One region of the Methylobacterium indicum genome, then DNA from elsewhere that is predicted to be linked to it. Evidence: predicted binding sites of a transcription regulator. Region 1 holds the regulator's gene; each other region holds the start of a gene.

Region 1 (7,165 bases):
GCGATCGCGGCCTGTTCCGCAGCGTTGCGGTCCCGGTCCGCGGCGATGACGGGCGGATCGAGACCTGGGCCACCTTGAACGGCCGGGTCGACGGGCCCCGGCCGGTGCCGTCCGGAATCGTGCGGCAAGGCCTGGAACAGGCGGTGCAGGCCGCGCATCTGCGCGCCGCCCGGGGCCTCGTCGGCTGGTCGATGGCCGATCTCGCCGGGGCGAGCGGCCTGTCCCTCTCCACCGTCCGGCGCCTGGAGGAGGGCGGCGAAGGGCCGGCCTCCCGCAGCCGCCACGCCGCGGTCGCCGCCCTGCGCCGGGCCGGCATCGGCTTCGTGGTCATCGACGGGGATACTCTGGCGGTCGTCAAGGTGCGGTGATCCGGGCTCTTTCCGGGCCCGGCACGGCTTGCCATATCTGCCGCATGCCCGCCCCGAAGAAGCTCCGCCCGTCGACCGGCAAGGCCTCGAAGCCCGAGCTGAAGCCGCTGGACCCTTTCCTCGCCGAGTTGCTGAACCCGGCGCTGAACCGCGACCGCCTGCCCGTCGTCGAGCCGCCCCCGCCCGAGCCGCCCAAGCGGGGCCGCCCGCGCAAGGATGCCGCGGCGGCGAAGCCAGCGCCCGGCCCGGTCTCGGAAGCGAAACCCGCGCGTCGCACGAAGCGGGCCGAAACGTCGGCTCCCGACGGCTTCGGCGAGGCGCCGCAGGCCGCCTTCGCGCACGGCACGGCGGCGGATGTCGATCCCAGGCTCGCCCAGGCCCTCGGCCTGCGCGAGCCCGAGGCCGCCGGCGGCCTCGATCCGTCCGAGGCGGTGGAGGAGCGCGGGTCGCTGGCCGCCGAGGGCGTCTCGGCCACGGTCGACGCGCTGACCAAACTCCTCACCGAGGGCAACCCGCTGTTCAAGAACGGCGAATTGTGGCGTCCGCACCGGCCCGAGCGGCCGCAGAAATCCGAGGGCGGCGTCCCGTTCCGGCTGAATTCCGAGTTCACCCCGGCCGGCGACCAGCCCCGCGCCATCGCCGAGCTGGTGGCCGGCATCCAGGGGCAGGAGCGCGATCAGGTGCTCCTCGGCGTGACGGGCTCGGGAAAAACCTTCACGATGGCCAAGGTCATCGAGGAGACCCAGCGCCCGGCCCTGATCCTCGCCCCGAACAAGACTCTGGCGGCGCAGCTCTACGGCGAGTTCAAGAGCTTCTTTCCCGACAACGCAGTCGAATATTTCGTTTCCTACTACGATTATTACCAGCCCGAGGCCTACGTCGCGCGCTCCGACACCTTCATCGAGAAGGAATCCTCGATCAACGAGCAGATCGACCGGATGCGCCACTCGGCCACCCGGGCGCTCCTGGAGCGCGACGACGTCATCATCGTCGCCTCGGTGTCGTGCATCTACGGTATCGGCTCGGTCGAGACCTATACGGCGATGTCGTTCACGGTCTCGCTCGGCGAGAAGATCGAGCAGCGCCAGCTCGTCGCCGATCTGGTGGCTCTGCAGTACAAGCGCATCCAGTCCGATTTCGCCCGCGGCACCTTCCGGGTCCGCGGCGACGTGATCGAGCTGTGGCCGGCCCACCTGGAGGATCGCGGCTGGCGCATCGGGCTGTTCGGCGACGAGATCGAGGCGATCTCCGAGTTCGACCCGCTGACCGGCAAGACCCTCAACACGCTGAAATTCGTCAAGGTCTACGCCAACAGCCACTACGTGACGCCGCGCCCGACCCTCCAGCAGGCGGTGAAGGGCATCAAGGACGAGCTGAAGTGGCGGGTCGAGGAGCTGACCCGGATGGGCCGGCTGATCGAGGCCCAGCGCCTGGAGCAGCGCTGCACCTTCGATCTCGAGATGATCGAGGCAACGGGGGCCTGCAACGGCATCGAGAACTATTCGCGCTACCTCACCGGCCGCAAGCCCGGCGAGCCGCCGCCGACCCTGTTCGAGTACCTGCCCGACAACGCGCTGGTCTTCACCGACGAGAGCCACGTCACGGTCTCGCAGATCGGCGGCATGTACCGGGGCGACTTCCGCCGCAAGGCGACGCTCGCCGAATACGGCTTCCGGCTGCCCTCCTGCCTCGACAACCGCCCCCTGCGGTTCGAGGAATGGGACGCGATGCGCCCGCAATCGATCCACGTCTCGGCGACGCCGGCGAAGTGGGAGCTGGAACAGACCGGCGGCGTCTTCGCCGAGCAGGTCATCCGCCCGACCGGCCTCGTCGATCCGGTGATCGAGGTGCGCCCGGCCCGCTCGCAGGTCGACGACCTGCTCGGCGAGGTGAAGGAGGTGGCCGCCGCCGGCTACCGCACCCTCGTGACCACGCTCACCAAGCGCATGGCCGAGGACCTGACCGAGTACCTGCACGAGAACGGCGTGCGGGTGCGCTACATGCACTCCGACATCGACACGCTGGAGCGGATCGAGATCATCCGCGACCTGCGGCTCGGCGCCTTCGACGTGCTCATCGGCATCAACCTCCTGCGCGAGGGCCTCGACATCCCGGAATGCGCCCTCGTCGGCATCCTCGACGCCGACAAGGAGGGCTTTCTGCGCTCCGAGACCTCGCTGATCCAGACCATCGGCCGCGCCGCCCGCAACGCCGACGCCCGCTGCATCCTCTATGCCGACCACATCACCGGCTCGATGGAGCGGGCGATGGCCGAGACCGAGCGCCGGCGCAAGAAGCAGCTCGCCTATAACGAGGAGCACGGCATCACGCCCCAGAGCGTGAAGCGCAACATCTCCGACATCCTGGAGAGCGTCTACGAGCGCGACCACGTCCAGGTCGATACGGGGCTCGCCAAATCCGCCGTCACGGTGGGCCACAACCTCAAGGCCGTGATGGCCGATCTCGAGAAAAGGATGCGGACGGCGGCCGCCGATCTCGACTTCGAGGAGGCGGCGCGCCTGCGCGACGAGCTCAAGCGGCTCCAGGCGACCGAGCTCGCCATCGCCGACGATCCGATGGCCGAGCAGGCCGACGTCGAGCGCGAGGCCGGCCGCTTCGGCGCCAAGCGCAAGCGGCGCGGCGCGGAGCCCTTGGGCTACGGCCCGGGCGGCAAGGGCACCTCGGACGAGGGCACCCGCATCCGCCAGCCCGACCTCGACGACATGGGCCCGGGCACCGACCGCGAGGTGCCGTTCTCCTATGCCGAGCGCCCGACCGGCCGCTCGACGCAAGGCTTCCCGGGCCAGAAGCCGAAATACAAGGGGCGCAAGGGCCGGGGCTGAGGCCCATGCAAGAGGCCGGTGCGGTGGACAGTCCCCGCGCCGGTCGGACCCCGCGCGGGGCACGGCTCATCGTCCGTTCGACCCGCGATATCCCCGTCTATCACCCCGGTTGCTGCGGCCGCGCGCCGCTTTCTCGAAGCCGCTTGCGGAACACTTGCGGAACGCTTACCATGTTCGCGATTTGTTTCCGGAGCGCGGCAGCGCGGGGATGAGAGTGTCACATGCTCACGCGTAAGCAGTTGGACCTGCTCCGCTTCATTCAGCAGAGAATGCGCGAGACGGGAGTCCCGCCGTCCTTCGACGAGATGAAGGACGCCCTCGACCTCAAGTCGAAATCGGGCATCCACCGCCTGATCACCGCCCTGGAGGAGCGCGGCTTCCTGCGCCGCCTGCCGAACCGGGCCCGGGCGATCGAGGTGATCCGCATTCCCGACACGGTGACGGGGCCGGCGACGGCGACGGCGACGGCGCCCGCGGCCGGGGCCGAGGTGGTGCGGTTCAACCCGAGCGTCGTCGAGGGTGGGCGCGCCCACGAGCCGAAGCGGCCCGCCGGCATTCCCGCCATGGCGACCGCCTCGGACGAGAACGGTCACTCGGTCAGCGTGCCGGTGATGGGCCGGATCGCCGCCGGTACGCCGATCTCGGCGATCCAGAGCCAGAGCCGCACGGTGGCGATGTCGCCGGACTTTTTGGCCAGCGGCGAACACTACGCCCTGGAGGTGCGCGGCGACTCGATGATCGAGGCCGGCATCCTCGACGGCGACCTCGTGGTGATCCGCCGCCAGGAGACCGCCAATACCGGCGACATCATCGTCGCGCTGATCGACGACGAGGAGGCGACCCTGAAGCGCCTGCGCCGCCGCGGCTCGTCGATCGCGCTGGAAGCCGCCAACCCGGCCTACGAGACCCGGGTGCTCGGGCCGGACCGGGTGCGGATCCAGGGCCGGCTGGTGAGTTTGGTCCGGAAGTACTGAGAGGTCTTCCAGTCAGGCGCTGAAACCCTCCCCCCTCTGCGGGGGAGGGTGGACCCTGCGTCATTAGGGGCCGGGAGAGGGGCAGCGCGACGCTGATCCAGGGAGTGCCCGTCAGAACGGTTCAGTCTTTTCCGGAGGCGGCGTCCCCTCTCCCGCCCCGCTTCGCGGGGCACCCTCCCCCGCAGAGGGGGGAGGGTTGGAGCGGTAGCGCCCGTCAATGCGCGCTCCCCGTCGCCACGAACTTGAACAGGAACACCGCCGCGATCACCCACACCACCGGCTTCACCTCCCGGAACCGCCCGGTGAGCAGCTTGATCACCGCGTAGGTGATGAAGCCGAAGGCGACGCCGTTGGCGATCGAGTAGGTGAAGGGCATCAGAAGTGCCGTCACGCAGGCCGGCAGCACCTCGGTCAGGTCGTCCCAGTCGAGATCGACCAATTCGTGCAGCATCAGGCAGGCGACGTAGAACAGGGCCGGGGCCGTGGCATAGGCCGGGACCGAGCCGGCGAGCGGCGCGAAGAACAGGCAGGCCAGGAACAGGACCGCCACCGTTGCGGCGGTGAGCCCGGTGCGGCCGCCCTCCTCGACGCCGGACGCGCTCTCCAGATACGCCGTGGTGCTCGACGTGCCGAGCAGCGAGCCGACGAAGATCGAGGACGAATCCGCCATCAGCGCCTTGTCGAGGCGCTCCATCTTGCCTTGGGTAAGCAGTCCCGCCCGGTTGGCGACGCCCATCAGCGTGCCGGTGGCGTCGAACAATTCGACGAGGAAGAACACCAGGATCACGTTGAGCAGGCCGCCCGACAGGGCACCCTTGATGTCGAGGGCGAACAGCGTCGGGGCGATCGAGGGCGGCAGCGAGGCGACGCCCTGGAAAGTGTTGTCGGCGACGATGAAGCTCAACGCCGTGACGGTGAGGATGCCGGCGAGCAGCGCGCCGCGGATCTTGCGCACCGAGAGCACCGCGACGATCAGGAAGCCCAGCACTGCCAGCACCGCGCTCGGCTTGTGCAGGTCGCCGAGCGTCACGAAGGTCGCCGGGCTCGCCGCCACCACGCCGGCGCTCTTCAGCGCGATGATCGCGAGAAACAGCCCGATGCCGACCGTGATGGCGATGCGCATCGATCGCGGGATGCCGTCGACGATGATCCGGCGTAGCCCCGTCAGCGTGACGGCCATGAAGCACAGGCCGGAGATGAACACCGCGCCGAGCGCCGCCTGCCAGGTGTAGCCCATCTGGAGCACCACCACGTAGGCGAAGTAGGCGTTGAGCCCCATGCCGGGCGCGAGCGCGATCGGGTAGTTGGCGTAGAACGCCATCACCAGCGAGCCGATCGCCGCGACGAGGCAGGTCGCGACGAACACCGCCCCCTTCGGCATCCCGGCATCGCCCAGGATGTTGGGGTTGACGAAGACGATGTAGGCCATCGTCAGGAAGGTGGTGAGCCCGGCGAGCAGCTCGGTGCGTATGGTGGTGCCGTGGGCCGAGAGCGCGAAGGTGCGCTCCAGGAACCCGCCTCCGGAGGAACCGGTCGGCCGGGTCAGGCCGTCGTCGCGCTTCAGGTCCATCGCTCCTCCTCGCCGCTCTGGGTCGTGGTGCTGATCTGTCGGAAGATCCGGTCGGGCGCGAACGGCGTCGCGGTCAGCCGCGCGCCGGTCGCGTCCCGGATGGCGTTGGCGAGCGCCGCCGCCACGGGGTTGAACGGGCTCTCGCTCATCGACTTGGCGCCGAGCGGCCCGACCGCGTCATGGGTGTCGGCGAAGATCACCTCGGTGCGCGGCACGTCGGCGAGGGCCGGGATGTGATAGGTGCGGAAGGTCGGGGTCGCGACCCGGCCCCCGGCGTCGATCGCCAGGTCCTCGTAGAGCGCCGCGCCCAGCGCCTGGGCGACGCCGCCCTCGATCTGGCCGCGGCACTGGACCGGGTTCATCACCCGGCCGGCATCGGCGGCGTGGACGCTTCGCAGAATCCGCACCTCGCCGGTCTCCGGCCGCACCGCGACCTGGAAGCCCTGGACGTTGAACGCCACCGAGCGCGGGCTGCCGTCGGCGTGCCCCGCCGCCTCCGCGGGGCCGAGATCGGCGAGCCTCACCCGGGCGTCTCCCGCGCTCACGCCGTCGCCGTCGAGCCGGCAGGCGGCGGGATCGACGCCGAGCCGGGCGGCGGCGCGCCTCCGCAGCAGCGCGGCCAGGCTGTCGGCGGCGCGCCACGTCGCCTGGCCGGCGACCACGATGCCGGTGCTGCCATAGGCGCCGGTATCATGCCCGACCGCGTCGGTGTCGCCCTGGCGCAGGACGATGCGGTCCGGCGTGGTGGCGAGAACCTCCGCGGCGATCTGGCCGTGCACCGTCGAGGTGCCGTTGCCGAACTCCACCGTGCCGACATGCAGGACGTAGCGGCCATCCGCGAGCGCGATCCGCGCCTCGGCGAAGTGGCCCCGCGGCGGGATGGTGTCGATCATCGACAGCGCCATGCCCGATCCCGTGCGCCAGCCCGCCGGGGCGGGGGGAGGGGGCTCGGCCAGGGACGCCGCGACCGCGTCGAGGCATTGGTCGAGGCCGTAGCTGCCGTACCGGACGTCGTGCGGCTCCAGGCTCGTCGACACCATCGGGTCGCCGGGGCGGACGACGTTGCGCCGCCGCAGCTCGAACGGGTCGAGGTCGAGCGCGCGGGCGAGCTCGTCCATGGCGGATTCGACCGCGAAGATGGTCTGGCTCAACCCGTAGCCGCGAAAGGCGCCGGCCGGCAGGGTGTGGGTGTGGACGGCATAGCCGTCGACCCGCTTGTTGGCGCAGCGATAGACCGCGATCACCTCGTTGCAGCCGTGATGCAGCACGCCGCCGGCATGGTTGCCGTAGGCGCCGGTATTCGACAGCACCTGGAGATCGATCGCCGTCAGGGTGCCGTCGGCCCGGGCGCCGAGGCGCACCCGCACCCGCATCGGGTGGCGGGTGGTGGTGGCGGTGAACTGCTCGGTG
Region 2 (7,165 bases), 1.4 Mb from region 1:
GCCACGGCGTCGATCAGGCTGCGGAAGAGGTCGGTGTCGTAGTTGCTCTTCACGCCCTGGAGGATCGCCGCCATGCGCTCGAGGCCCATGCCGGTATCGATCGAGGGACGCGGCAGGCCGACCCGGTTGCCCGGCTCGATCTGCTCGTACTGCATGAACACGAGGTTCCAGAATTCGAGGAAGCGGTCGCCGTCCTCCTCCGGGCTGCCGGGCGGACCGCCCCAGAGTTCCGGACCCTGATCGATGAAGATCTCCGAGCACGGGCCGCACGGGCCGGTATCGCCCATCTGCCAGAAATTGTCGGAGGTCGGGATGCGGATGATGCGGTCGTCGGAGAAGCCGGCGATCTTGCGCCACAGGGCGGCGGCGTCGTCGTCGTCGGCGTAGACCGTGACGAGCAGCTTCTCGGGCGAGAGCCCGAATTCCTTGGTGACGAGGTTCCAGGCCAGCTCGATCGCCAGCGGCTTGAAATAGTCGCCGAACGAGAAGTTGCCCAACATCTCGAAGAAGGTGTGGTGGCGCGCCGTGTACCCGACGTTGTCGAGGTCGTTGTGCTTGCCGCCGGCGCGCACGCATTTTTGGGCGGTGGTGGCGCGCTGGTAGGGCCGCTTCTCGACGCCGGTGAAGACGTTCTTGAACTGCACCATGCCGGCGTTGGTGAACATCAACGTCGGGTCGTTGCGCGGCACCAGCGGCGAGGACGGCACCACCTCGTGACCGTGCTTGGCGAAGTAGTCCAGGAAGGTGGACCGGATCTCGTTGACGCCACTCATGGGAAGAATCGTCTCTGCGGAAGGCGGGCCGGGCGGGCGGGCGTGAAAACGGGGCGCACCGGCGGGCGGCCCGCGGATGCATCCGCGTGTCTTTAGTCACGCGCTCCCCCCGTGTCGAGGCGGAGCGCCGCCGCTATGTGCGTCGGAAGCAAGCGCGGCCGCCGGCCCGCCGGCAGATTCCTCGTTCCGGGACTTGTGCTTCGATGACCGACGAAATCCGTCTCCTCGCCCTCTCGGCCGCCCTCGGCTTCGCGCACATCATGGCCGCCTCGACCGCGGGCCTGGCCCAGCGCGGCAGCCTGGCCTGGGCGGCGGGCAACCGCGAGAGCGAGGGCGAGGTCACCGGGGCCGCCGCCCGGCTGAAGCGGGCCTCGGCCAACTTCTTCGAGACCTTCCCGCTCTTCGCCGCCCTGGTGCTGGCGGCCGCCGTCTCGGGCCGTCAGGGCGGCGCGGTGGCGTGGGGGGCACAGCTCTACTTCTGGGCCCGGCTCCTCTACCTGCCGATCTACGGTTTCGGCATCCCGTGGATCCGCACCCTGGTCTGGGGCGTGGCGATCGTCGGCATCGCCTTCGTGTTTGCCGGGCTGTTCGGCTGGGCGGGGCCGGGGGCGCCATAGCCAGCGGGTCCCTCCGAGGATCAGAAACGGCACGGGTCTCTCCCCCCGCGAGCGGGGAAAGGAATAGGCGCGGGTCAACCCTCCCCCCTCTGCGGGGGAGGGTGGTCCCTGCGTCAGCAGGGGCCGGGAGAGGGGCAGCGCGACGATGCTCCAGGGGTCGCCCTTCATCACGATCGCGACCTCTCCGGAAGCGGCGTCCCCTCTCCCGCCCGGCGCACGAGTGCTTCGCACTCGCAGCCGGGCACCCTCCCCCGCAGAGGGGGGAGGGAACATGCCCGCGCCACTCCCCTCCCCGGACAGCCCGCCAACAAGAAGAGCCGCCGCGCTCGTCGCGCGGCGGCCCCTTGATGTCCCTAGAACCGACCCGTCGGATCAGGCCGACCCCTCGTCGAGGTCGTCGGCCGTCGGCGTCGCGTTCTCGAGGATCTTGTCGGCGACGAGGCCCGAATTCTGCCGGATCGAGGCCTCGATCTTGTTGGCGATGTCGGGATTGTCGCGCAGGAAGCCCTTCGAGTTCTCGCGGCCCTGGCCGAGGCGCTGGCTGTCGTAGGAGAACCAGGCGCCCGACTTCTCGACGATGCCGGCCTTGACGCCGAGATCGATCAGCTCGCCGACCTTCGACACGCCCTCGCCGAACATGATGTCGAACTCGACCTGCTTGAACGGCGGCGCCACCTTGTTCTTGACCACCTTGACCCGGACGCTGTTGCCGATCGGCTGGTCGCGGTCCTTCAGGGTCGAGATGCGGCGGATGTCGAGGCGGACCGAGGCGTAGAACTTGAGCGCGTTGCCGCCCGTCGTGGTCTCGGGGCTGCCGTACATCACGCCGATCTTCATCCGGATCTGGTTGATGAAGATGACCATGCAGTTCGAGCGCGAGATCGAGCCGGTGAGCTTGCGCAGGGCCTGGCTCATCAGGCGGGCCTGGAGGCCCGGCTGCTGGTCGCCCATCTCGCCCTCGATCTCGGCCCGCGGGGTCAGCGCCGCCACCGAATCGACCACCAGGATGTCGATGGCGCCGGAGCGCACCAGGGTGTCGGTGATCTCGAGGGCCTGCTCGCCGGTATCGGGCTGGGAGATCAGGAGGTCGTCGAGGTTGACGCCGAGCTTGCGGGCATAGACCGGATCGAGGGCGTGCTCGGCATCCACGAAGGCGCAGACGCCGCCCTTCTTCTGGGCCTCGGCGATGGTGTGGAGCGCGAGGGTGGTCTTGCCGGAGGATTCCGGCCCGTAGATCTCGATCACGCGGCCGCGCGGCAGGCCGCCGACGCCGAGCGCGATGTCGAGGCCGAGCGAGCCGGTCGAGACGACCTCGACCTCCTGCACCTTGTCGCCCTTGCCGAGCCGCATGATCGAGCCCTTGCCGAAGGCGCGCTCGATCTGGGCGAGGGCGGCGTCGATCGCCTTCGACTTGTCTTTGTCCATGGTCGGGTTTTCCACCAGTCGCATCTGGGGCTGAGCCATCTCGGCGGGTCCTTATGGCAGGAGGGGCGACAAGTCTCAATCGCGCGGCTGGGATTTATGTACCTGTTTTGTTCTCTTCCGGCAAGGGCGGGAGGGGCATTCATCGAGGCATTTTTGGGGGATCAGGCGCCGTCGAGGGCCCGGAGCAGGTTGGCGTTCGACGAGGACGGCCAGCCGGTCCCGGCGAAGTCGCGGTCGTGGCTCCAGATGTCGGCGTCCAGCAGCCAGGCGCAGGCGAGGACATGCGCGTCCGACGTCGAGCCGTTGCGGGAGGCGACGGCGTCGGAGAGGACGCGGGCCGCGCTGTCGATTCGGTCGGAGTAGTACGAGGCATCAATGACATCGATCCCGGCGAGAATCACACCCGCGCGCACAGGTGCTCCCGCCGGGAGATCCGGAACACTCAGCAGGACCCGCTGGACCTCCTCCGCAACGCGGGCGGAAGTCGCTACGAGCCGTCGATCGGCAAGTGCGTCGAAGACCGACACGGAGCGGCGCCCCAAGGCGGCACTCAAGACGATGTTGGTATCGACGACCAGCATGCTGGAAGGCCGTCGCAGAGGAAGATCCGCGTCGGCAGACCTCTCCGTCACTCGGCGCCGCGCTCGGCCAGCAGCCGATCAATGGCAGCGTTCTCTTCGGGAGTATACTTTTCCGCATCCGCCCGAATATCGGCTATCACCTTGCGCATATACTCCGGAGATGCCTGGTGGATCGGCAACAGAATGCCGACGGTCGCGGTGCCGTTCTTGATCGGCATCGCATGCGGCAGCGCCTGGATCGCGCCGGCCGACATCTTCTGGAGTTCGCGCATGCTGATCGCGGTCTTCATGGCCACCCCCTGGTTACATACATGGATGTAAGTCCCGCAGGCGGCGGCCACGAGCACGGCGATCCGGGCGCCCTCACCCCGCCATCGTGGTCTTCACCGTCTCGACGAGCTGCTTCAGGCTGAACGGCTTGGGCAGGAAGTTGAACTCCTCGCCGTCGGGCAGGTTCTTGCGGAAGGCGTCCTCGGCGTAGCCGGAGACGAAGATCACCTTGAGCGAGGGGTGGCCCTTGCGCAATTCGCGCAGCAGGGTCGGGCCGTCCATCTCGGGCATCACCACGTCGGAGACGACGAGGTCGACCGGCACGTCGCGCTCCTCCATGATCTGCAGGGCCTCGAGGCCCGAGGCCGCCTCGAGCACGGTGTAGCCGCGGGCGGTGAGCGCCCGGGCATTGACCGCGCGGACCGGGTCCTCGTCCTCGACCAGCAGGATCGTGCCGTGGCCAGTGAGGTCGCGGGCCGGCGGCTTCTGGGCCTCCGCGGCGGATGCCGGAGCCGGGGCGCCGCCGGCGGCGGGTGCGGGCAGGTCCGCCGAGACCTCGGGGGCCTCCGCCTCCGGAACGGGGACGTGGCGGGGCAGATAGATGGCGAAGACCGTGCCCTGGCCGATGGTCGAGCGCACGTCGATGTAGCCGCCGGACTGCTTGACGATGCCGAACACCGTCGAGAGACCCAGGCCCGTGCCCTTGTTGACCTCCTTGGTGGTGAAGAACGGCTCGAAGATTTTTTCCATCACCTCCGGGGTCATGCCGGTGCCGGTGTCGCTGACCTCGATGAGGACGTGGTCGGCGCCCGGCAGGCCGTTGAGGCGCAAGGCACCGACGGCTTCCGCGGCCATGTTGGCGGTGCGGATCAGCAGACGCCCGCCCTCCGGCATCGCGTCGCGGGCGTTGACCGCGAGGTTCACGATCACCTGCTCGAACTGGTTGACGTCGGCCTTGACCGGCCAGAGGTCGCGGCCGTGCTTGAGATCGAGCTCGACCCGCTCGCCGAGCAGGCGCTTGAGGAGCAGGGTGAGGTCGGAGAGCGCCTCGCCGAGATGGATCACCTCCGGCCGCAGGGTCTGGCGCCGCGAGAAGGCCAGCAGCTGCCGCACCAGGCTCGCGGCCCGGTTGGCGTTCTGCTTGATCTGCATGATGTCCTGGAAGGCCGGATCGGCCGGCCGGTGGCTTGCCAGCAGCAGGTCCGAGTAGCCGATGATCGCCTGCAGCACGTTGTTGAAGTCGTGCGCGATGCCGCCGGCGAGCTGGCCGACCATCTCCATCTTCTGGGCCTGGTTGACCTGCTGCTGGAGCTGGTGCTGGGCCGTGGTGTCGAGCGCGTAGAGGATCACCGCGCCCTCCGCGCCGCCGGCCGTGCCGGCGGGGCTGAGCCAGATCCGGGCCGAGCGGTTGACCGGCGCCGAGACCCCGATCTCGACCGGGGGCACGTCGCCCCGGCCCTCCGCGGCCGCCCGGGCCGCGGCGTCGACGATGGACCGGTCGCGCTCGACCACGAAGTCGCGCACCGGGGGACCGGCCTCGCTGCCGTCACCGGTGCGCGGCAGGGTGCCGAACAGCCGGGCGAAGGAGGCGTTGGCGCGGACGAGCCGCCCATCCGCCGCCAGCGTCGCCACCGCGACCGGGCTGGTGTTGAAGAAGCGGTCGAAGCGCAATTCGGCCGCCTGGCCGGGATCGTCGCTGCTCTCCTCGCCGGCGGAGCGGTTGAGGACGAGGGTGCGCGAATCGCCCGGCCGCCCGTCCTGGCCGTAGGCGACCCGGTGGTAGAGCCGGGCCGAGAGCGGGTGGCCGTTGCGCCGGCGCAGGTCGAGGTCGAACCGGTCGGTGCGGACCTCGCCGGGTTCGCCCTTGCCGCCGATCAGCACCGGCCCGAGGTCGTCGGGCAGGATCTCGGACAGGCGCAATCCGCCGGAGCCGACCTGGGCGAGGTCGTGGCCGAGCCAGGCCGCGAGCGTCGCGTTCATGTAGACGACCGAGCCCTTGGGATCGACCGCCATGAAGCCCGCGGGCGCGTGGTCGAGGTAGTCGATCGCGTGCTGGAGCTCCTGGAAGACGTTCTCCTGGCGCTCGCGCTCGTGGGTGATGTCGGCGACGCTCCACAGGGAGACCGGGCGGCGCGGCAGGGGCAGCGGGCGCACGCCGATGCGGAACCACGCGAAGTCCCGCTCCGCCGCGCCGCCGGGCGGCGGCGCCATGCGGATCTCCTCCGACAGCGAGCGGCCCTCGCGGGCGGCCTGCGCCAGGCGGTAGACCGCCTCCGAGACCTCGGGCGAGCCGACGAAGACCCGCTCGACGGGGCGCAGGTTGGTGAAGGTGTCGCTGCCGGCGAGCTGGAGATAGGCGGCGTTGGCGTAGATCGGCCGGCCGCCCTCCTCGACGGCGATCATGCCGTCGGGGGCGGCATCGACCACCGCCTTGGTGACGTCGTTGCGGGTGCCCTGGCCGGTGAGCTGGATCGCCCCGATGGCGAAGGCGAACAGGCAGAACACCCCCGCCATGGCGAGAAGCGCCAGGAGGCCGAGGATGATCGGCTGCGCCTGCTCGTTGGCGACGAAGCTCAGGCCCACCGCCGCGCCGACGAGGAGGCCGGCCAGCAGCAGGAGCAGGCTGACCCGGCCGGGCCGCTCGGAGCGGTCGAGGGCGGCCTCCGCCGCGGATGGGCTCAACTCCGGCATGTCGCCTCGACACTCCCCGGGGGCCCGCGCCCGCGGCCGGACCCCGATCCTTCGCGCGGTCCGCGGGCGGGCGGACCGGTCTCTCGGCCGTTCCCTAGCAGGCGCGGCGTTTCCGTGGAATGAACCCGGTTCGTTCCGGGCGCCGATTGCGACGACTCAGTGGCGCCGGCGCAGGCGCATCACGTAGCCGATCACCTCGGCCACCGCGCGGTAATGCTCGGGCGGCACCGGGGCGTCGATCTCGACGGTGGCGTGGAGCGCGCGCGCCAGCGGCGGGTTCTCGACGACCGGCACGCCGTGCTCGCCCGCCACCTCGCGGATGCGCAGGGCGAGCGCGTCGACGCCCTTGGCGACGCAGACGGGCGCGGCCATGCCGGCCTCGTAGCGCAGGGCCACCGCGTAGTGGGTCGGGTTGGTGACGATCACGCTGGCGGTCGGGACCGCCGCCATCATGCGGGTCCGCACCCGCTGGGCGCGGATCCGGCGCATCCGCCCCTTCACCTCCGGGTTGCCGTCCTGCTCCTTCAGCTCGTCCTTGAGCTCCTGCTTCGACATGCGCAGGCGGGCCCGCCAGCGGAAGCGCTGGTAGAGCGCGTCGCCGAGGGTGACGACGACGTAGGTGGCCAGCACCGCGCCCATCAGCCGCAGGCAGAGCGAGAGGGTGCCCTGGAGCACAGCCGGCGGCTCGAGCCGCGCGAAGGCCTCGAGCCGGTCGCGGTCGCTCCACAGCACGAAGCCGGCGGCGATGCCGACGAGCAGGATCTTCACCAGGCCCTTGGCGAACTGGAACCACGCCTCCGGGCCGAAC
Region 3 (7,165 bases), 240 kb from region 1:
CACCGCCACTCCGGTAGGGGAGACGCCGCATGATCCTCGGCCGCGAGCGGCTCGACGCCGCGCCGGTGGCGTGCGCCGGCCTCCTCGTCATCGGCGATCCCCACGTCGCGTCGCGCCGGCCCGGGCGGCGCAAGGATCCCGACTGGCCGGCGCCGGTCCTGAACAAGCTCGAGCATTGCGTCGCGCTGGCCAATGCCCGCGACCTCGCACCCGTGCTTCTCGGCGACCTGTTCGAGCGGCCCGTGGAGCCGGACGAGAGCCTGAAATCGCGCCTGATCCGGATCCTCAAGGGCTTCCGGCACCGGCCGCTCGCCAATGTCGGCAACCACGACATCCGTCACACCCGCCTCTCCGACGGCGACAGCCTGGCGATGCTGGCGGTGAGCGACGTCCTCGACGCCGTCCCCGAATCCGGCCCGGCGGCGCTCTACGCGGTGGCGGGGCGCCGCCTCGGCCTGGGTGCGACGCCCTTCGGTCAGGCGATCCCCTCGGACGTGCGCGGGCTGATCCCGCAGGCCGATGCCGTCGTCTGGCTCACCCACCACGACCTCGCCTTCGGGGCGGGTTATCCGGGCGCAAAGCCGCCGGAGGCGATCCATGGCTGCGCGCTCGCCATCAACGGCCACGTCCACAAGCGCCACGCCCCGATGCAGGTCGGGGAAACGCGCTGGTTCAACCCGGGCAACATCACCCGCGGCTCGGTCGACCTGATCGCCCACATCCCCGCGGTCTTCGTGCTCGGCGGCGATCTCTCGCTCATCGAGGAGCGCCTGCCGCACGTCGCCGACGTCTTCGACCTCACCGGCCGCCAGGTCGCCGCCGACGCGTCGCCGGAGGCGATCGGCCGGATCGAGAGCGCCTTCGTGTCGCTGCTCCAGGCCGAGACCGCGACCGACCTCGCCCGCAGCGACGACGGCGCCCTGATTCGCGAGGAGATCGAGGCGAAGTTCGTGCGCGACGCGACGCCGGAGCCGGTCCAGGCGGCGATCCGCTCGCTGGTCGAGGCGGCGGTGGCGCGGCGCGGGACCTGACGCCCCGCGCGCTCACGCTCGTCCTCAGCGTGCCGTGCCCGCTCCCCGCGAGGGCTCGGCGAAATCGAGGTTCACCGGCGCCGGGCTGATGCGGGCGCGGGCGGCCTCCCCGTCCTCGGGCGAGGCCTCCCGTAGCTCGAACCCGCCGGCCCAGGCCTCGCCGCTGCCGCGGAGATAGAACCCGAAATGCAGGCTCTCTGCCGTCTCCGGGACGTCGAGCACGATGCGCCGGCCGGTCCAGCCCTGCGTGCCCGTCAGCGGCCCGTCGACCGAGCGCTCCTCCATGTTGTCGAAGGCGACGCTCCGCCCGGTCGCGGCGTCGGCCCGCAGCCACAGGGTCGCGGCGCCGACGACGTCGCGGCTCCGCAATTCGGCGCTCAGGCAGACCCGCTTTCCGCGATAGGGCGCGGCCGCGATGCTCTGCATCAGCGTGGCGAAACCCTTCTCCATCGCCGCGTAGATCGGGTCGTCCTCGGCGTAGCGGCAACGGATCAGCGCCGCGCGACCGCCGCCATGGGGCGTGGCGGGATCGATGCCCGCCTCGTAGAGGTGCGGCTTCGAGCCGGAGACGATCCAGCCGGCGGGCCGTTCCAGGGGCACGGCCGTTGCCGGTTCGGGCGAGGCCGCCAGGCGGGCGGACAGCACGTTCCAGTTGTCGAGGCCGAAGAGCCGCGCCACGATCTCCAGGCAATCGCCATGAGAGAGCGCCGTGCCCCGCCGCCCGAGTTCCTCGCGAAGGCTCTTGGCCATCGCCTTGGCGTCGCGAAAGGTGCGCATGATCCCATCCCAGCTCGCGGGCAAACCAGCGGGATCAGTGCCTGCCTTGCTGACCGGTTCGCCCGACGGACGGGGAAGGACGGATGCGCCTCGCGGAATGCATTCACCGAACCCCGAACGGGGCGCAGGCGGCAGGCTGCATCGGCCTTGGGAAGGATCAAACCGTGGACCGGCCCCAGCGTCAAGACGGTCTCAGAACCCGAACGGATCCGGGTAGGGCAACGGCCGCCGGCGCACCGCGGTCTCGGGCAGGATCGGCCGGCCGATATCGACCGCCACGAGACCCTCGACGGCGAGCGCCAGCACCGCCGCGACGCCGTCCTGGGCGTTGATCGCCATCCCGGCGCAGTCGACCAGCCGGCCGGTGCCGCATTCGTCGAGGTGGTGCAGGATGCGCACCCGGTCGCCGGCCGAGACGTAGGTGCGGCGACACGCCATGATCAGCCGCACCGTCGAGATCCGGGGCTCGGCCCGCAGCGAGGCCGCGCTCTCGATGACGAAGCGCCGTCCGTCCTCGGCCACAACCGGCTCGCCTGCCACGTAGGCGGTGCGGAAGGGATGACGGCTCAGATCGGCCTCCGCCACCACGTCGACGAGAAGGCCCGGCTCGTCGGTGCGGACCTGCTCGAAATCGGCCGCGTGCTCGATCACCGCGTCGCCCAGCGGCAGGCGGATCGGCGCCGGCGCCGCCCTCAGCCGCTCCACCCCCGGATCGAGGGCCGCGATGGCGAGAAAATCCGCGATCAGGGCCTGGCGCGGCACCGCGGCGACGAGGGGAGCGCCGCGTCGGGGCGAGGGGCTGCGCACGGCGCTGTGGCGCTGGCCCGGCCGCTCGAGCAGGGTCGAGGAATCGAGGAGGGCGGGCGTGCTCATGCGGGGCTCCGGGCGGGTGGCGGGGCGCGCCACGCGATCCGCTACAGTCGAGGTGGCGTCTCTCCATAGGAACATTTAGCGAACATGATCCAGTTCGGCAACGCGACCCAATCCTCGTGACCCAAGTGTCGGGGCGATATGGGATGGCCGATGCGGCGGCAGCTTGGCGCTGGGACGATCGAGTGGCGACGCTGCGACGAAAAATCCCTCGCCGCAGCGATCTCGTCTCGCGGCGAACCCGCGAAAACCCTCGCGAACCGGATGGCGGCATGCTAGAGAACAAATACGGAACGCGCGACCCGGCCCGCCGGGCGCCCGCCGTCAGCAGGTGAGATCGATCGAGATGAGCGCAACCACCGACAAGCAGATCGCCGACATCCTCGCCACCTACGGCGAGCCGCTGGCCGGCAACGTCTGGCGCGTGCAGGGCACCGCCGTGATCTACCACAAGGCCCTGGAACGGATCGCCGTGCAGGCCCGCATCCGCTTCGATGCGCCGGTGATCGTGCGGGCGGAGCGCGACGAGGCGGTGATCCTGGTGACCGGCCACATGCCGGGCCCGAACGGCGACCGCACCGAATGGTCGATCGGCGAGGCGCTGATCGGCGTGAATTACCGCGTCTCGGGCCGCCAGGCGGCCTACGTCTTCGCCATGGCGGAGAAGCGGGCGAAGGACCGGGTGATCCTCAAGCTCGCCGGCCTGCACGGCCTGCTCTATTCCGAGGACGAGGCCGACGAGTTCAAGGCGAGCCGTCCCGACCTCGTGGCCGCCAACGCCCCGGCGCGCCGGGCCGAGCCTGCGCCGGAGGGGGACCGCAAGGCGGAGGTCGCGAACGACGCCGAGCTGCCGCAGGCCGAGATGAGCGGCGGTGCGAGCGAGGCCGACCTGACGGCGCGCATCGACGAGGCGCAGTCGATCAATGCGGTCACCGACCTGATGCTGGCGCCCGAGACCCAGGCCGCACTGGCGGCGATGGCGCCGGGCCTGCGCGACGAGGTGCGCGAGCACGCCAAGGCCCGGCTCGTCGCTCTCGGCTGGCCGGCCCGCAATACGGCCAAGTCCCGCAAGGCCGCGGTGGCGTGATCCGCCCGGCCGCGCGGACGGCGCGGGAGCGAGAGACGCCCGGTGCGCTCCGCCCTCAGCGGGTCGGCACCGGCTCCGCGCCGCGGTAATCGTAGAAGCCGCGCTTGGTCTTGCGGCCGAGCCAGCCGGCCTCGACGTACTTCACCAGGAGCGGACAGGGGCGGTATTTCGAATCGGCCAGGCCCTCGTAGAGCACCTGCATGATCGACAGGCAGGTATCGAGGCCGATGAAGTCGGCGAGCTGGAGCGGTCCCATCGGATGATTGGCGCCGAGCCGCATCGCGGTGTCGATCGAATCGACCGAGCCGACGCCCTCGTAGAGGGTGTAGATCGCCTCGTTGATCATCGGCAGCAGGATGCGGTTGACGATGAAGGCCGGAAAATCCTCCGACACCGTCACGATCTTGCCGAGGCGCCGCACGAAGGCCTTGGCCGATTCGTAGGTCGGGTCCTCGGTGGCGATGCCGCGGATCAGCTCGACGAGCTGCATCACCGGCACCGGATTCATGAAGTGGATGCCGATGAAACGCTCCGGCCGGTCGGTCGAGGCGGCAAGGCGCGTGATCGAGATCGACGAGGTGTTGGTCGCCACCATCGTCTCGGGGCGCAGGGACGGACAGAGCGCGCTGAAGATGCTGCGCTTGATCGTCTCGTCCTCGGTCGCGGCCTCGATCACGAGGTCGCAGGGGCCGAAATCGTCGAAGGAATCGACCGCGATGATGTGCTCGATCGCGTCGCGGCGCTGGCTCTCGGTGATCGCGCCCTTCGAGACCTGACGCTGCAGGTTGCCGTTGACGGTGGCGAGCCCGTTCTTCAGGCGCTCGGGATCGCGGTCGTTCATCCGCACGTCGAGACCGGCCAGGGAGCAGACATGGGCGATGCCGCTGCCCATCTGGCCGGCCCCGATGATCCCGACCGTCTTGATCTCGATGCCCATCACACCCTGCCTTCCCGCCACGCGGTCCAGACCGTTCATATCATCGCGCCTTCGCAGATGCGAAGGGTTCCAGGGGAGCCCGGAGGGGTCTCGATGCCGCCCCTCGCGCGGGTTACGTGCGCGAGGGGCGGTCTGCCTCAGCCCTTGGCCTTGGCGATTTCCTGCTGCAGGTCCGGCACGACGCTGAACAGGTCGCCGACGAGGCCGTAATCGGCGACCTGGAAGATCGGCGCCTCCTCGTCCTTGTTGATGGCGACGATGACCTTCGAGTCCTTCATGCCGGCGAGGTGCTGGATCGCCCCCGAGATGCCGACCGCGACGTAGAGGTCCGGCGCCACGACCTTGCCGGTCTGGCCGACCTGCCAGTCGTTCGGGGCGTAACCCGCATCGACCGCCGCGCGGGAGGCGCCGACCGCGGCGCCGAGCGAGTCGGCCAGCGGCTCGATCAGCTCCTTGAACTTGTCGGCCGAGCCGAGCGAGCGGCCGCCCGACACGATGATGCGGGCGCCGGCGAGCTCCGGACGGTCGGACTTGGCGATCTCCTCGCCCTTGAACGACGACTTCGCCGCGGGCGCCGACGCGGCGGACACCGCCTCGACCGGGGCGGCGGACCCGCCCTCGGCCGTCGCCTGGAAGGCGGCGGTGCGCACCGTGATCACCCGCTTGGCGTCGGTCGCCTGCACGGTCTGGATCGCGTTGCCGGCATAGATCGGCCGCTCGAAGGTGTCGGGACCGACCACCTTGATGATGTCGGAGACCTGCGCCACGTCGAGGAGGGCGGCGACGCGCGGCAGCACGTTCTTGCCCTCGGTCGAGGCGGCGGCGATCACGGTGTCGTAGGAGGCAGCGAGCTCGGCGACGAGCGATGCCGTCGGCTCGGCGAGGAGGTGGTCGAAGGCGGCGTCGGCGGCCACCAGAACCTTCTCGATCCCGTCGAGCTTGGCGGCGGCCTCGGCCGCGCCTTGCGCATCGGCGCCGACCACGAGGGCGTGGACCGGGGCGCCGAGCTGCTTGGCGGCCGTCAGGGCCTTGGTGCTGGCGTCCTTCACGGCGCCGCCGGCATGCTCGACCAGCAGGAGGGTGGTCATGGCGTGTCGTTCCTTCCTTTCCAGGGATGCCGATGCGCCCTCGTCAGAGGACGCCGGCCTCGACCTTCAGCTTGTTGACGAGCTCGGCGGCGCTGGCGACCTTGACGCCGGCCTTGCGGCCGCCCGGCTCGACGGTCTTGAGCACCTTGAGCCGCGGGCTCACGTCGACGCCGAGCGCCTCCGGCTCCACGGTGTCGAGGGGCTTCTTCTTCGCCTTCATGATGTTGGGCAGCGAGGCGTAGCGCGGCTCGTTGAGGCGGAGATCCGTGGTGACGATCGCCGGCAGCGTCAGGTTCAGGGTCTGCAGGCCGCCGTCGATCTCGCGCACCACGTCGAGGTTGCCGTCCGCGACCTCGAGCTTGAACGCGAAGGTGCCCTGCGGCCAGCCGAGCAGCGCGGCGAGCATCTGGCCGGTCTGGTTCGAATCGTCGTCGATCGCCTGCTTGCCGAGGATGACGAGATCCGGGCTCTCCTTCTCGACCAGCGCCTTGAGGAGCTTGGCGACGGCGAGCGGCTCGACGGCGGCGTCGGTCTTGACCAGGATGCCGCGGTCGGCGCCCATGGCGAGCGCGGTGCGGATCGTCTCCTGCGCCTGCTGCGGGCCGATCGACACCACCACGATCTCCGTGGCCTTGCCCTTCTCCTTGAGGCGGATCGCCTCCTCGACGGCGATCTCGTCGAAGGGGTTCATCGACATCTTGACGTTGGCAAGCTCGACGCCGGAACCGTCCGGCTTCACCCGGATCTTCACGTTGTAGTCGACCACCCGCTTGACGGGCACCAGGACCTTCATGATCGTCGCATCCTTCAGGACGAAGGGACGATGATGGCCGGGCCCTCCCTCGGCCGGCCAGCGATCATCCCCGATGGAGCACGGTGGCGCGGACCGTAGCGGCCGATTTTCGCAATTGTCAACGCGCGCCGGCGGGGCCCCGCCCCACCGTTAAGTGCAGCCCGCGGCACCTGCGCGGGACCCGTGCGGCCCGCGCGGGCGACGGTGCCTGTCAGCGCCCGGAGGGGGCGTCTCAGGTGCGGGTCTTGCCCGGCACCCACAGCACGTCGGCGGCTCCGCCGTCATTGGCGACCCGGGCGGCCACGAACAGGAAGTCCGACAGGCGGTTCAGGTACTGGATCGCCACCGGCGAGACCGTCTCGCCCGGCGTGGCGGCGAGGGCGACCGCCAGCCGCTCGGCCCGCCGGCAGACCGTGCGGGCGAGGTGCAGCGCCGCCGCCGCGGCCGATCCGCCCGGCAGCACGAAGGAGCGCAGGGGGGAGAGCCCGGCATTGAGCGCGTCGATCTCGCGCTCGACCCGCTCGACCTGGGCGGCGACGATCCGCAGCGGCTCGTAGGACAGGGGCTCCCCGGTCTCCGGGG

What was found. Region 1 encodes LexA, which represses DNA repair genes until DNA is damaged. Its sites were predicted from a motif close to TGTTCNNNNTGTGTTCNG; they were not measured.
Region 2: recA (recombinase RecA) is a predicted target of LexA. The motif match lies at 2,913-2,930, and genes of this name have one in related genera.
Region 3: miv_RS05390 (trna delta -isopentenylpyrophosphate transferase) is a predicted target of LexA. The motif match lies at 2,957-2,974, and genes of this name have one in related genera.

What each region holds. Positions count from the first base shown of each region.
Region 1 covers NZ_AP024145.1:1,427,272-1,434,436, reverse strand. Annotated here, with positions in the region: gene miv_RS06625 (PAS domain-containing protein) at 1-368, shown strand, start outside; gene uvrB (excinuclease ABC subunit UvrB) at 413-3,211, shown strand; gene lexA (transcriptional repressor LexA) at 3,433-4,185, shown strand; gene miv_RS06610 (NCS2 family permease) at 4,400-5,755, opposite strand; gene miv_RS06605 (molybdopterin-dependent oxidoreductase) at 5,746-7,165, opposite strand, start outside.
Region 2 covers NZ_AP024145.1:21,600-28,764, forward strand. Annotated here, with positions in the region: gene alaS (alanine--tRNA ligase) at 1-773, opposite strand, end outside; gene miv_RS00100 (MAPEG family protein) at 977-1,390, shown strand; gene recA (recombinase RecA) at 1,763-2,854, opposite strand; gene miv_RS00110 (PIN domain-containing protein) at 2,977-3,396, opposite strand; gene miv_RS00115 (hypothetical protein) at 3,444-3,686, opposite strand; gene cckA (cell cycle histidine kinase CckA) at 3,760-6,357, opposite strand; gene flhB (flagellar biosynthesis protein FlhB) at 6,514-7,165, opposite strand, start outside.
Region 3 covers NZ_AP024145.1:1,184,675-1,191,839, reverse strand. Annotated here, with positions in the region: gene miv_RS05410 (AAA family ATPase) at 1-33, shown strand, start outside; gene miv_RS05405 (hypothetical protein) at 30-1,031, shown strand; gene miv_RS05400 (glyoxalase superfamily protein) at 1,056-1,808, opposite strand; gene miv_RS05395 (hypothetical protein) at 2,001-2,681, opposite strand; gene miv_RS05390 (trna delta -isopentenylpyrophosphate transferase) at 3,025-3,765, shown strand; gene miv_RS05385 (3-hydroxybutyryl-CoA dehydrogenase) at 3,821-4,702, opposite strand; gene miv_RS05380 (electron transfer flavoprotein subunit alpha/FixB family protein) at 4,840-5,790, opposite strand; gene miv_RS05375 (electron transfer flavoprotein subunit beta/FixA family protein) at 5,834-6,583, opposite strand; gene miv_RS05370 (cob(I)yrinic acid a,c-diamide adenosyltransferase) at 6,816-7,165, opposite strand, start outside.